Regions from separate parts of the Duganella sp. 3397 genome, predicted to be linked through region 1. Evidence: predicted binding sites of a transcription regulator. Region 1 holds the regulator's gene; the other holds the start of a gene.
The links. Region 1 encodes sigma-54, which starts transcription at its own class of promoters, with help from an activator protein. Its sites were predicted from a motif close to TGGCANGNAANCTGCTTT; they were not measured.
Positions count from the first base shown of each region.

Region 1 (4,182 bases):
CCGCCGGCGCAGAATGCTTTCTCGGTGCTGCCGCGGATGACGACTGCCTGCACGGCATCGTCGTCACGCCAGGCCAGCAATGTTTGCGTAACGGCGCGCACCATGTCGAGCGACAGCGAATTCAATGCGCGCGGGCGATCGAGCGTGGTGACGGCGGTGCCGTCACTGACGGCAGTTAAAACGTGTGCGCTCATGGTTGTCCTGTGGCCTTGTTCGATGATGGCAGATGTTCGAGCGGATTGGGCAAGGTCAAATCGCCGCCCAGGCGCGCCTGGAATTTCGCCGGCGCTGCGGCAGGCTGCCCCATGTGGCGGGCGTAGATCACTGCAAACGGCATGTCGCCAACCTCTTCCTGCCTGAAGCCGGTGGCCTGCTGCATGGCAGACGGATCGCGCGCGGCAGCGAGCGTAAATTTCACCAGCCGGTCCAAGGTTGGCGATTGCAGGTCGAGGATGGACGCCATCATGGTCAGCGGTGCGGCGGCGAACGCGTGGTAATGCAAGGCCTTGGCGCCGCGCGCCATTTCGGCTGGCAGTGCGCCGTCTGGCGCCACCTGGGCCATGGCGTTGTCGAACACGCCGTGGCCCCATTTTAAAAAGCGCTGGTCGCCGGTGACGGCGCCCACGGCGGTCACGGCCAGCCCTTCCCAGTAATAATGGTTGTTGCGCTTGCCCTTGCGGGTATCGGCGTGCGTGAGCGTGGCGTCGGCCAGCGTGGACAGCCACGCTTCGATGGATTTTTTCTGCGCCGGGGTGGCGGCCGGCTGCACGCGCGCGTAACTGAGCGCCAGGCCGCCCAAGGTCCACTTGCGCACGAAATACGCCTGCTCGCTCGACATCTTGCCCAGCATGGCCTGCTGCCCTGCCCAGCCCTCGAGCCAGTTCAAGGCGCAGGCGGCGTCCGCCGGTTTGCCGCTGGCCTGGTAGCGGCTGGCGTTGCGCGCCACGCCGGACAAGAATTGTTCGACCGGCTCGGTGCTGGCGATGTTTTTGGCCCGCCGCGCCGGGTCGATCACGGAGTGGTTGGCGTCGTTGTAGTAGCTGTTGGCGTCGATGTCGATGACGGCAGCCGGCGCCGGCTGGCACGTGGTGGCGTAGGAAGAGGAAGCAACAGCAAGAGCGGAAACGGTATAAACCAGGTAAACAATTTTCATGGAATCCCAAAAACAAGAAAGGGCGCCATGGTTGCGCCCTTAGTTGGTGTTGTCGCGCCGTTATTTTAAAGGGCGGCGGCAGCTGGTTCGAAGTTATCCGGGAGATGCTTGATCGCATCGTGGCCGTGCTGTTGGACTTTGCCTTTGTACTTCATGACCTGGCGGTCCAGCTTGTCGATCAGGGTGTCGATCGCAGCGTACAGGTCTTGCGACAGGCTCTCCACGTAGACCGTTTTACCGGACAGGCGCAGATTGATTTCAGCCTTTTGGCGCTTGGTTTTCTCTTTAAGGTTATCTACGGTCAGAATGACAGCAATATCAATCACTTGATCAAAGTGCCGTGTCACGCGTTCGAGCTTGCTCTGCACGTATTCACGAATGGCGGCGGTCACTTCGAGATGATGTCCACTGATGGTGAGATTCATACACACTCCTAAAGATAGATGTCGCTGACGGTTAGTGCGTTGCCCATTGATGCCGGGCACGCAGGAACCAGTGCACTACAAAGACTTGCGGAGACTGACTGGAGGGATTTTGAGGGCTTCGCGATATTTGGCAACAGTGCGTCGCGCAATCACCATGCCCTGTTCTCCCAGCATGTCCGCAATCTTACTGTCGGATAAAGGATTTTTAGGGTCTTCAGCTCCTGTCAGTTGCACGATCAATGCCCGTATCGCCGTTGAACTGGCTTCACCGCCTGCTTCGGTGGCGACATGGCTACCAAAAAAATATTTCAACTCAAACATGCCATGCGGCGTGAGCATGTATTTCTGAGTTGTTACCCGAGAAATGGTGCTCTCGTGTAAACCCAGTGTATCAGCAATTTCGCGAAGCACAAGGGGGCGCATGGCAACCGCGCCGTGCGAGAAAAAGTTCTTTTGTCGTTCTACTATCGCTTGCGCCACGCGCAGGATGGTGTCGAAACGCTGGCGCATATTCTTGATCAGCCACTTCGCTTCCTGCAGCTGCGCGCCCATGGCGCCCTCGCCGCCATCTCCCTTCTTCTGTTTGAGCAGGTTGGCGTACATGGCGTTGACGCGCAGGCGCGGCATGACGTCGTTGTTCAAACTGACCTGCCAGCCGGTACGCGATTTTTTCACGATCACGTCGGGCACCACGTAGTCGGAGACGTCGGACGCGAACGCCGCACCGGGATGCGGATTGCACTGGCGGATCACGGTCTGCGCCTCGCGCAGGTCTTCGTCGTCGCACAGCAGCGCTTTTTTCAGCTTGTTGAAATCGCGCTGGGCAAACCACGTCAAATGCTTTTCCACGATGGCCACGGCCATGCGTCGCGTGACCATCGGGATGCCGGGCAAGCGCTTGATTTGCAGCGCCAGGCACTCGGCCGCGTTGCGCGCGCCCACGCCGGCCGGATCGAAACTTTGCAGCAGCGACAACGCCGTTTGCAGCTCGTCGATATCGACTTCCAGTTCCTCGGGCAGGCGCGCGTGGATCTCGTCGAGCGCTTCTTCGAGGTAGCCGTTTTCATCGAGCGCGTCGATGATCAGTTCGACCAGCGCGCGGTCGCGCAGCTCGAGCACGGTCACGCGCATCTGCTCCATCAGGTGTTCGCGCAGGGTGCAGTGGTGGGCCTCGATCTGCGGGCGTGCGTCCTCGTCGTCGGGCGCCTTGCTGCGGCCGGCGTCGCTCCAGTCCATGTCCGCTTCGGCGGTGGTACTTTCGGTATCGGCAGCAGGGCCGTCGTAGGTGTCGGCCTCGCCTGCCGGCGCGGCTTCCTGCGGGCCCGACTCGGACGGCGCTTCGCCGGACGGCGCCTGCTGGCTGATGGCGCCGTCGGACAACAGGCGCAGTGAATGGTCGAGCGGATCGTCGAGCCGTTCGAGCAGCGGATTATCGGTAAGGAGTTGTTCGAGTTCCTGGTGCAGCTCCAGCGTGGAGAGCTGCAGCAAGCGGATCGATTGCTGCAGTTGGGGTGTCAGCGCGAGATGCTGCGAAGTTCGCAGTTGCAATGACTGTTTCATGGATTACATTCGGAAGTGTTCACCCAGGTAGACGCGGCGGACCGATTCGTCGGCGATGATGTCGTCCGGACGGCCCGAAGCCAGCACCGAGCCCTGGTTGATGATATATGCGCGGTCGCAGATGCCCAGCGTCTCGCGCACATTGTGATCGGTAATGAGGACGCCGATCTGCCGCTCCTTGAGAAAGCGCACGATGCGCTGGATCTCGATCACGGCAATCGGGTCGACCCCGGCGAATGGTTCGTCGAGCAGCACGAAGCGCGGGTTGGTAGCCAGCGCACGGGCGATCTCCACCCGGCGGCGTTCGCCACCGGAGAGCGAGAGCGCGGGGTTGTCGCGCAGCTTCTCGATTTGCAAATCGGCCAGCAGGGTATTGAGCCGTTCGGTAATGTCAGCCTTGGATAAAGACTTGCCGTCCACTTTTTGAATTTCGAGGACAGCGCGAATATTTTCTTCCACCGTCAGCTTGCGGAACACCGACGCTTCCTGTGGCAGGTACGACAGGCCGAGCGATGCGCGGCGGTGGATGGGCAGCCTCGAAATATCGACGCCGCTGATGTCGATGGTGCCGGCATCGGACGGCACCAGGCCGACGATCATGTAGAACGACGTGGTCTTGCCGGCGCCGTTGGGGCCCAGCAGGCCCACCACTTCGCCGCATTCCACTTGCAGCGAGACGTCGTGCACGACCTGGCGCTTGCCATAGCTTTTTTGCAGGCCGCGAACGATCAGGGTGCTACCGCAACTCGGTTCCATATCATTTCCCCGCAGGCTGGGTGGCAGGTGCTGGAGACGTCGGCTGGGCCGGCGCGATCGGCGGACGCTTGGACGACGGCTGGATCACCATGGTGCCGCGGCCGGCGCCCGGCTTGCTCTCGCCGCTGCTGGTATTCTTGACCGCGAACACTTCGCGGCGGCTGTCGTAGGAGATGAATTCGCCATCGACCTGGCTGGTCACCTTGCCCGCTTCGAGCTGCTTGATGCGGCCCTTGGAGATCAGCTTGACCAGCTCGGTCTTGTCGTCGTATTCGATACGGTCGGCCT
Region 1 is NZ_JAVDVB010000001.1:820,559-824,740, reverse strand. Features, by position in the region: gene J2X54_RS03635 (enoyl-CoA hydratase/isomerase family protein) at 1-194, opposite strand, end outside; gene J2X54_RS03630 (alginate lyase family protein) at 191-1,153, opposite strand; gene hpf (ribosome hibernation-promoting factor, HPF/YfiA family) at 1,219-1,578, opposite strand; gene J2X54_RS03620 (RNA polymerase factor sigma-54) at 1,654-3,138, opposite strand; gene lptB (LPS export ABC transporter ATP-binding protein) at 3,142-3,894, opposite strand; gene lptA (lipopolysaccharide transport periplasmic protein LptA) at 3,896-4,182, opposite strand, start outside.

Region 2 (4,182 bases), 150 kb from region 1:
GCCCAGCCGGAACCACGCCCGTCTTCGGTGCGCACCGTGATGGTGAAGTCCAGGCCAGTGTCGCGCTGGAAGCCGAAGATGCCGTTGGAATTGGCCACCGCCGTGAACCGGTCGCTGTCGGTAAAGAAGCCGGCGGCCACCAGCTTGTTCTTGCGGCTGTTCTCGATGCTGTAGGCGGCCACCTGGGCGCGGAATTCCGGGTCGATGTCGGCGGTCTTCTGGAAGAAGGTTTCACTGGCCTTGTATTGCTGCTTCGCTGGCGTGGGCATGAACTCCGGGTTGTCCGGCGCCAGGCGCGCCAGCTCTTCGGCACGGCGCACCGCGCGCTCGATCGACTTGTCGTCAAGCTCGTTGAGGGTGGCGACACCCTGCTTTTTGCCGAAGGCGACCGCAATCGCCAGCTCGGTATTTTCGATCAGCCCCGCGGTGGAGACGGCGTTGCGGGCATAGCGGATATTGCCGTTACGGCTGCCGGTCAGGTTTACTTCGCACTGGTCGGCGCTGGTCAACGACAGTACCTTGTCGCAAATGCGCTTGGCGTCGTCCTGGTTCAGGTTTTTCATATTATATTTCTCCAAATGAGGTTGTTTCAAAATGAGCGCAGCTAGGCGCAGCGCCGAAGACAGTGCGCCTGCACGGCAAGGCGCTGCAACGACGCTGCGGTCTTTTTGAAACGACCTCTAGGCGATTTTGCGGGCAGTGTTGATTACATTGATCCCGTTGAAGCGGGTGGTACTCGACCCATGCGACACCACCGACACCTGCGAAGGCTGGCCCTTGCCGTCGAAGAAGGAGCCGCCCATGCGCCAATCGCGCTCGTCGCACATGGCCGTACAGGCGTTCCAGAATTCCTGGGTGTTCGACTGGTAGGCCACGTCCTCGAGCATTTGGCCGATCTTGCCGTTCTTGATTTCGTAATACAGCTGGCCGCCGAACTGGAAGTTGTAGCGCTGCTGGTCGATCGAGAACGAACCGTCACCGACGATATAGATCCCCTTCTTGACGTCCTTGACCATCTCGTCCGGCGTGAGCTGCTTTTTACCGGCCTGCAGCGACACATTGGGCATGCGCTGGAACTGCACGCTGCTCCAGTTGTCGGCGTACGAGCAGCCGTGTGACTCCTTCTCGCCGATGATGGCGGCCTGGTCGCGCGTGGCCTGGTAGTTGACCAGGATGCCGTCCTTGATGATGTCCCAGCGCTTGCACGGCACGCCCTCGTCGTCGTAGCCCACGTTGGCCAGCGAGCCTGGCGTGGTCTTGTCGGCGACGATGTTGACGATCGGCGAGCCATACTTGAATTTCCTGGTTTCCCATTTATCGAGCGTGGCGAAGCTGGTGCCGGCATAATTGGCTTCGTAGCCGAGCACGCGATCGAGCTCGGTCGGGTGCCCCACCGATTCGTGGATGGTCAGCCACAGGTGCTCGGGCGAGAGCACCAGGTCGTACTTGCCCGGCTCCACCGACTTGGCGGTGAGCTTCTGTCTGGCCTGTTTGCCGGCCGCGCGCGCATCCTCGATCAAGTCGTACGACTTGGTGTACAGGGTGGCCACGCCGCCGGCTGCCTTGACCTTGTGCTCGGGGCGCGCGTCCAGGTATTCGTAGCCCATGCCCACCGGCGACGACAGGCCCTGGCGGGTACGGAACTTGTTGCTCTTCTGGTCGACGGCGGTGGCATACATCGGCATCCACAGGCGGTGCACGTCCTGGTCGATGTACGAGCCGTCGGTGGACGCGAAGTATTTTTGCTGGTTCACCTGGAACAGCATCGACTGCATGAAGTTCGCGCCGCCGTCCATGCCGGCCTTGTTGGCGGTAATCAGCAGCTCGGCCTTTTCCTTGATCGGCACCGTGCGCCAGTCCTTGACGATGGGCGTGGCCCACGCCACTTCGCCCAGGCTTTTCACCGGCGCCAGTACCACCGGTTCGGTTTGCAGCTTGGCGTTGGCGCGCGCAATCGCCACGGCCTGGCGGGCGGCGCCGGCCACGCCGTCGGGCGTCATGTCGTTGGTGGCGGCAAAGCCGTAGGCGCCGCCGGCAATCACGCGTACACCCACGCCGGCCGACTCGGTATTGACGACGTTTTCGACATTGAGGTCGCGGGTGGTGATGAACTGGTTCAGGTAGCGGCCCACGCGCACGTCGCAGTAGCTGGCGCCGGCCTGGGTGGCGGCCGTCATCGCGGTATCGGCCAGCATTTTCTTGAACTGCAGGGCGACCGGTTTAAGCAGTTCGTCGGCCGCAATCGCACGGCCAAAGGCGGGCAATAACATCGTGCCCAGCGCCAGACTACCTACATTGAGGAATGCACGTCGTTCCATCGTCTCTCCAGATATTTTTTTCGGGCCAGCCGCCCTGGGCAACAGCAGGGCAATATTAGCGCCTGATCAACGATAGCGATAGCAATATGTATGCCATCTACCACAGCGATACACTGCGTTACACATGGGAGGTAGACAGCGCCGATTCGCTTGACCTGCGTGCGGTCCTCGCCCATGATCGCGCAGGGCGGCGCGCGGCGCCGTCATCGTCCCATCGAACCCTCAGGAGACCGAGTATGAAGAAATACCTCGTGGCCGCTCTGGCCTGCACCACGCTGTTTGTCGCCAGCGGCGCCTCGGCGCAAGCGGTAGACGCGAAGCTCAAGGCCGCCATCGGCGCCAGCTCGCGTACGCCCGCCAACGTGCAGCGCGACGCCAGCCGCCATCCTTACGAGACGCTCACTTTCTTCGGCATCCGCCCGAACATGACGGTGGTGGAACTGGCGCCCGGCGCCGGCTGGTACACCGAGATCCTGGCGCCCTACCTGCGCGACAACGGCAAGCTGATCGCCGCCGGCAACGACCTGGCCTCGCCCAACGAGCGCGAACGCAAGGGCGCCGAGCGCTTCATGGAGCGCCTGAACGCCAATCCGGCCGTGTACAACAAGGTGGCGCTGGGGGTGTTTTCGCCACCGCGCAAATACGAGTTCGCACCGAATAACAGCGTGGACATGGTGCTCACGTTCCGCAACATCCACAACTGGATTCCGACCGGCCCGGACAACCTCAAGGCACTGTTCACCAGCGTGTACGACAGCCTGAAACCGGGCGGCGTGTTCGGCGTGGTGGAGCACCGCCTGCCAGCCTCGCAAACCCAGGACGCCACCGCCAGCACCGGCTACATGCACGAGAAGTACGTGATCGGCCTGGCCGAAGCGGCAGGCTTCAAGCTGGCCGCCAAGTCGGAAATCAATGCCAATCCGAAGGACAAGGCCGACCACAAGAATGGCGTGTGGGCGCTGCCGCCAACCTTCACCAACAAGGATGAAGACCGCGCCAAGTACCAGGCGATCGGCGAGAGCGATCGCATGACGCTCAAATTCGTTAAGCCGTAAGTTGGTGCTGGCCGGGGCTGTGCTCCGGCCAGCATGCATCAGCCCAGCTGCTGCAGGATCTCGCGATAAATCGCCGTCAACGGCACGGTTTTTTCCACCGCCCCGCGCTTGACCGCCTCCTTGGGCATGCCGTATACCACGCACGACGCCTCGTCCTGCGCCACCGTGCGTGCACCCGCCTTGAGCATCTCCAGCAGGCCCGCCGCACCATCATCGCCCATTCCCGTCATGATCACGCCCAGCGCATTGGCGCCGGCCGCGCGCGCGGTCGAGCGGAACAGCACGTCCACCGACGGCCGGTGGCGATTGACCAGCGGCCCATCGACCACTTCCACAAAATACTGGGCGCCGTTGCGGCGCAGGAGCATGTGCTTGCCGCCGGGCGCGATCAGCACCTGGCCTTGCAGCACGCGGTCGTTATTGGCCGCCTCCTTCACTCGTACCTCGCATACGCTGTCGAGCCGCGCGGCAAAGGCGGCGGTGAATTTTTCGGGCATGTGCTGGACCACCACGATGCCGGGGCAAACCCGCGGCAAGGACGTGAGCACCTCTTCAAGCGCCTGGGTGCCACCGGTGGACGTGCCAATCGCGACTATCCGTTCGGTGGTAGCAGTCATGGGCCGCGCATCGCCCAGCGACAGCACGGCGTCCGCATTGAGCTTGGCAGGGACCGGCGGCAGCGGCGCGTGGTACTTGGATTTGACCACGTGGGCGCCGGCGGCCGTGCGCACGGCCGCCACCAGTTCGTCCGAGCTGTCGTGCAAAAACTGCTTGAGGTCCAGGCGCGGCTTGGTGATGACGGCCACGGC
Region 2 is NZ_JAVDVB010000001.1:670,344-674,525, reverse strand. Features, by position in the region: gene J2X54_RS02930 (TldD/PmbA family protein) at 1-563, opposite strand, end outside; gene J2X54_RS02925 (TldD/PmbA family protein) at 681-2,318, opposite strand; gene J2X54_RS02920 (methyltransferase) at 2,555-3,373, shown strand; gene J2X54_RS02915 (chemotaxis response regulator protein-glutamate methylesterase) at 3,412-4,182, opposite strand, start outside.
Region 2: the regulator sigma-54 is predicted to act here: its motif matches at 2,397-2,414, upstream of J2X54_RS02925 (TldD/PmbA family protein).